2 regions of the Paenibacillus sp. FSL H8-0537 genome follow, and region 2 is predicted to be linked to the other one. Evidence: riboswitches for the same ligand, from Rfam matches in the RefSeq annotation. Region 2 holds a riboswitch; the other holds the start of a gene.
The links. Region 2 has a riboswitch for cobalamin ahead of cobJ (precorrin-3B C(17)-methyltransferase). Riboswitches for the same ligand answer to the same signal wherever they lie in the genome.
Positions count from the first base shown of each region.

Region 1: another riboswitch for cobalamin. It lies ahead of MHB80_RS10680 (ABC transporter substrate-binding protein); the one in region 2 lies ahead of cobJ (precorrin-3B C(17)-methyltransferase).

Region 1 covers NZ_CP150290.1:2,550,301-2,553,507, forward strand. Annotated here, with positions in the region: gene MHB80_RS10670 (helix-turn-helix transcriptional regulator) at 1-128, opposite strand, end outside; gene MHB80_RS10675 (NADH-dependent flavin oxidoreductase) at 261-1,379, opposite strand; cobalamin riboswitch at 1,509-1,706, shown strand; gene MHB80_RS10680 (ABC transporter substrate-binding protein) at 1,875-3,207, shown strand, end outside.
Region 2 covers NZ_CP150290.1:3,154,258-3,157,464, forward strand. Annotated here, with positions in the region: gene MHB80_RS13380 (leucine-rich repeat protein) at 1-506, shown strand, start outside; gene MHB80_RS13385 (DUF6376 family protein) at 826-1,299, shown strand; gene MHB80_RS13390 (hypothetical protein) at 1,324-1,593, shown strand; cobalamin riboswitch at 1,827-1,977, shown strand; gene cobJ (precorrin-3B C(17)-methyltransferase) at 2,142-3,207, shown strand, end outside.

The DNA.
Region 1 (3,207 bases), 600 kb from region 2:
CCAGCAAACTGACAAGCATCGGTTAGATGGCATTGAGGCCCGAAATGCTCCTCAGGTGTTTTCAGCCATTTTAAAATATGGTACCGTTTCTCGTTAGACACAGCTTTAAGTATTGATAAAGTATCCATGAGGATTAGTATATCTACTTTTATAGAAATGTCAAATTGTTAGTCTCGGGTCGAAACGCGCCGCGCCGCCAAAGGACGGCGACAGCCGTTTCACCTTGTGCCTATTTGTGATCGATAGGGTGGACTTTGCAATTATTCCGTTATCGGAAACCAGCCTGGCGCATGCGTAATGGCTCCCCACAAGCCATTCGGGATGACAAGACGCTCTTGATCCTGCTTGGACAGCGTAGTCACAATATCCTGCTCGTTGCCTTGCTTGATTTTCTCCGTCCAATCCGGGTCGATAATGAGCTCGCGGCCTAGGGCGATGAACGGCACGCCGGAGTTTTTCGCTTGCAGAGCCTCTTCGGCAGTTGTGATGCCGCCAACTCCGATGAATGGAATGTGCTCGCTGTATTTTTCGACGAACCAGGCCATGCGGCTTTGTGAATCCTGTTCGCCTCTGCGCGGCTTCGACCAGAAATCATTAAGCGACACATGCAAATAATCCAGCTTCTGCTCGATTAGAGCGTTAACCAGATGGTACGAATGCTCCATCGTCAAGCCTTCTTCTTCAGGCTCCTCCGGCGAGAAGCGATAGCCCACCAGAAATGGCTGTGGCGCCATAGCTGCGGCTTTCTGAACGGCTTCAACGACGTAGAGCGGGAAAGCCATCCGTTTATGGACCGAGCCGCCCCAATCGTCGGTACGTACATTGGAAGCCGGGGAATAAAATTGCTGCAGCAGATAGCCGTTGGCACCGTGAATTTCTACGCCGTCAAAACCAGCCTCAATTGCACGGCGGGTCGCTTCGCCAAAGTCGGCGATAATCGCTTTGATTTCCTCCTCGGTTAGCTCGCGTGGTACAATACCGCCTTCTTGCTGGGCAATGCTGCTGGCGCTCACCAAATCATCATTCGGCACTAGGCCAGGGAAGCAGGATCTTCCGCCATGAAAAATTTGCAAAATCGCCTTCGCGCCGCGGCTTTTAATCGCATCGGCCAGACGCTTGAGGCTTGGGATCATTTCGTCGGTATCCGCGCCAAATTCGCCCGGGAAGCCTTTGCCGTTGCGGCTTACGTAGACGCAAGCTGTAACGACGATGCCGGGCCCCGCACTGCGACGGCTGTAGTAGGCGAGCTCCTCATCAGGCACTGTACCGTCCGGATTGGACGAGCAGGTTGTCATTGGCGCCATTACAATACGATTATGTACAGACATGCCATTCGTGAAAGTGAATGGTTCAAATAAAGGCTGAAATTGTGGTTTCATCAGTCGTTCCCTCCAGTTACGAAATGCTATCTACTTTATTTTATATCAGAAAATAAACAAAGGAAAGCGGAGGGAAAGGTTGCTTAAATGAAAGGGCTGGTATATAATCAACCAGATTTGCAAACAACTGAAAAATTGTGGGAATAAGGTGCGACAGCTGCGGCTGGAGCTTAAAAGGGAAGTTCGGTGCAAAACCGACGCGGTCCCGCCACTGTTACGGATTAGCTGAAGCTACAAGGCCACTGATCTCGCTTAGCGAGAATGGGAAGGCAGCTAGCAGCATTATTTCCGGTAGCCAGGAGACCTGCCTGTTCTGACAACACTGCTGTAACCTACGGAGAATAGGGAAGTGTTAGCGCGCATGCTTATTTGCTATGATGGAAAATAACAATAACAGGCAGCTCTATCCTTCCTATGACTGGAGGCAGAGCTGTCTTTTTTTTTGCGGATTTTTACAGGAAGATGATTTTGCTAGAGGGAGAGGAAATAGAAAAGATGAAACGTACACAAACGGCAAGAAATAAAAAAAGAATGGGTGTTTTATTCAGCCTCTGCTTGCTGCTGGCGCTGATGGGCTGCAGTGGTGCCAACGGCTCAAATGAACCCATCAGCAATAATGGGCTGTCGCAGCAGTCTGCTGCTCCTTCCGCCGCTGCGGATGCTGCTTCTGAAGAAATCGTGCTGGCTGCGCCGCGGGATTTAGCACCAGGACCACAAGATGCTTATTACACGAGCACTATTCTATACGTATGGGAGCCGCTAATTGCTGCTTCTGAGGATGGCAAGCCTGCTCCAAAGCTGGCGGAATCGTGGGAAATGTCCGCTGATGGCAAGGAATGGACCTTCATGCTGCGCAAAGGCGTGACGTTCCACGATGGCGCGCCATTCAACGCGGACGCGGCGCTTGCAAATTTTGCCCGTTACAAGCAGGTGAGCCCGAAGAGTTCGCCGTTCTATACGCTGGACATTAATCATTCATACCCTAGCCTTCAGGAAGTCGTGAAGGTTGATGAAAGCACGATTAAGCTTGTTTTCGAAAATCCGCAGCCGACGCTGCTGTATTCAATGATCAACTTCTCAAGTCCGATGTACAGCCCGAATAATTTTGACGACAACGGCGATTTCAACGGCCTGCCGCAAGGAACAGGTCCTTTCAAGCTTGTGCAGCATGAGAAGGATCAATATTCTTTGCTAGAAGCTTACGACGGCTATTATGGCGAAAAAGCAAAAGCTCAAAAAATCCGCGTCCGCGTCATACCGGACCCTGATACAAGGCTGGCTGCCCTTAAATCTGGGGAGATTTTGGGCGTCATGGATTTGGGAGCTATTCCTCCTGCCCTTGCCGAGGAGCTGCTGAAGGATGACCGCTTTGCTGTATCGACGGCAAAATCGACGATTTCCCACTACCTGCATCCGAACGGTGCCAAAGCGCCATTTAATGATTTGAAGATGCGTCAGGCGCTGAGTCTGATTATTGACCGCGAGCAGCTGGTGAAGGAGCTGTTTTTGGGTTATCCAACCGCTACAGCCAACATTCTAAATTCGACCTCGCCGTTTTACAAGGACATCCCTGCCGTTCATGATTCGGAAAAGGCAATCGCTCTGTCGCATGAGGTGCTTGGCGATAACAGGCAGGCGGTTACGCTAATTGTGCCAACTTATGGGCTTGACCGTTATCCGTATAAAGCGCAGGCCGAGCTGCTTCAGGCTGTGCTTCAACAATTGCAGCTGGACGTTACGATTCAAATATTGGATGGAGCAGCTTACAAGGAAGCACAGGCACAAGGAAACTTCGATTTGGCTATGGCCATTCAGGGGCTGCCGAACG
Region 2 (3,207 bases):
TGGTGAACGGCGTGGCGGCCGACCGTTTTGACTCAGAGGGAACCATTACACGAGCGGAATTCTCAGCCTTGCTCGTTCGTGCGCTAGGGCTATCCGTGAAGGAGAGCGAGGGCGGTGATCGTTTTGCGGATGTCCCTGCATCCGCATGGTATGCATCTGCAGTAAATGCGGCAGTGGCTAACGGGCTGGTTAGTGGCATCGGTGCCGGCCGTTTTGCGCCTAACGATCCAATTACCCGCGAGCAAATGGCCGTTGTGATTGCTGGGGCCTTAACCTTCACCAGCCATGGAACCGGTAGCGATGGGCAAGAGGGAGGCCATCTGGATGCTTTCACGGATCGAGACTCCATTTCTTCATGGGCGCAAGCTGCGGTAGTCCGAGCATCGGAAGACGGCATTATGAAAGGAATGGTGGACGGACGCTTTGCCCCGAGGGAGAATGTAACGAGGGCGCAGGCAGCGGTTATACTGAAAAGGTTCCTGCAATATGTACATTTTATCGATTAAATCAAGCAAAGTAATCAATCCCAAATGAATCGAGATACTCATTCATGGAATCGTCTGTAAAACGATAGTGAAGGAGCTTGCCTCGTGGCAGCTCCTTTTTGTCGTACAAGTAACTGGCAGATAGGTGTGAAATGTCGGTTGACAAGAAAATGGTTTAAATGAAATCCACGAAATCTTCGGGCTGTTTTAGTCTCATTTGATCTTATAGCCCACATAAATGATGGACAAGCTTATTAATAAGACGAAATGCAACCGTTTGGACGCTTATGCCGTATAAATAGTGCTCTGTGCCATACAGGCGGAAAGGAAGAGATTAAACATGACCATTCGTTCAGGAAAAAGCATACTTTTAATCATTGGAATGTTATTATTAGGAGGATGCTCGTTATTCGAGGATGCCAAGCAGGCGGTCAATTCCGTATCGAGCTCGGCCGACTATGTGACGGGGGCGGCTTCATACATGCAGACGCTGACAAGCTTCAGCGAGCAGGCGACGCAGCTTGCGGAGCAAGCCGTAAACGATGCAAGTGCACGCGCCGATTATAAGGAACAGCTAGTAGCTGTGCAGGAATCTATCAAGCAGTTTGGCGAGCTGCAAGCGCCGGATTTTGCCAAGGATGTCCATCAGACCGTGGTCGATTATAATTTGAAGCTGCAGGAAGGCATTGATGCGGTGCTGAAGCAGATCGAAGACGGCAAAGCATTGGTTGACGCAACGGAAATTCCAAATACGATTAACAAAATCAACGAGCTGTTAAATCAAGTCAATCAACTTCAGCAGCTGGTGTCGTAACGGTAAAGAGAGGAAGAATGAAAGATGAAAGTAAATATTTTGCATGCTAGCATGACGAACTCCAAGGAATCTGGTTTCGTAGGCAAGGTTCATTTTGAAGTAGAGGGTCAGACGAACCAATACGAAATTGCCCTTCACAGCCGCAAGGCGACTGAGTGGGGCTACGGTTTATTTTTTCTAAATGAATCAGGCAAGGAAGAGGATCTTTTAGCTGTTGAGGATGAGCTGGAAGAGGATGACGAGCTTTTTGATTCTCTCGTGAAAGCGGCTTGGGAAACACTGGAGAAGAAATAAACCTTTACGCGTAAATGGCTGAAGCCGTCCTCTGACGGCAAAGCTGCCGTTTCGAGGGTGAAATATAAGCCCATTTATAAGTGCAAAACTTATAAATTCTTATATTTTGAAAAATAGAGCTGGCGCCAGCATGGACATGCAGTCCGAGCTTGCGCTGGCTCTATTTGCGTCTAGGCTGATGGCATAAACGCACTTGTCGATCATACAATCTAATGTTATCATTAAGATTACAATTTAATAGGAAGGGAATAAGTGTCAGCAGGTGCGCAAGGCGCCCAAGTTGACTTAATAGGGAAGTCGGTGAGAGACCGGCGCGGACCCGCCACTGTATGAAGCGACTGACGCTTCAAAGCCAGGAGACCTGCTTATTTCAACGACACTGTAAACCTACGTGGATATTAGGAAGGTGTTAGAGATTGGATGGCCCTTCGCTGTCTGCGTTTAACAAGGACATTGGTCTTTTCAAGCATTTCTAACACATATCGTTAGAGGTGCTTTTTTTGTTGGATAGAAATTGTAAATTGCTACATAGAAGGAGTTGGGCATCAATGAGTGAAGCAGGCGTCGGCAAGCTGTTAATAATCGGATTCGGCCCAGGGAGCTTCGAGCATATTACGAAACGCGCCCGTGAAGCGATTCAGGAGAGCGATATAGTCATCGGCTATAACACGTATGTGGACTTGATTCGGGAGCTAATCAGCGATCAGGCGATTGTGCGGACAGGGATGACGGAGGAGGTCAGCCGGGCGCAGGAAGCGGTGCGCCAGGCGGAGAACGGCAAGAAGGTTGCCGTTATATCAAGCGGCGATGCGGGCGTGTACGGTATGGCAGGACTCGTGTATGAGGTGCTGATTGAGAAGGGCTGGAAGCGTAATGGCGGGGTAGAGGTTGAAGTCATTCCCGGCATTTCCGCCATTAACTCGACAGCGTCCCTGCTCGGCGCACCGATTATGCACGATGCTTGCACGATCAGCCTAAGCGATCATTTGACCCCTTGGGAGCTGATAGCGCGCAGAGTAGAAGCGGCAGGACAAGCGGATTTCGTCATTGCGCTTTATAACCCGCGCAGCGGCAGAAGAACACGGCAAATCGTGGAGACGCAGCGTATTTTGCTCAAATACCGCTCGCCAGATACGCCGGTTGGCATTGTGAAAAGCGCGTACCGCGACCGTGAGGATATTGTCGTGACGACGCTTGCCCGTATGCTTGACCATGATATCGGCATGCTGACAACGGTCGTTATCGGCAACTCCACAACCGTTAATTATGATGGGCTGATGATTACGCCGCGTGGCTATCAGCGCAAATATACGCTGGGCGAAGGCGCGCAGCCTTTGAAGCCTCACCAGCGTCTGCAAGAGAAGAATGAGCCGTGGGCGCTTCATACGGCAGGAATGCCGGAGCTCTCAGGTGATGGAGACTATCCTGAGGATGAATATGATAGGGCGGACTCTTTGGTGGAGCGGGAGGAGCCGCAAATGGCGATGCAAGACCAGCCGAGAAATGAAAATGGGCAAGGCGGCGGCGTAGCCGTTGCCATAGCGCCTCCAGCCGCACCCGTGAAGCCAGCTCCAGCTCCGGTTGATAAAGCTGCTTCATCGAGGGTGGAGTCAG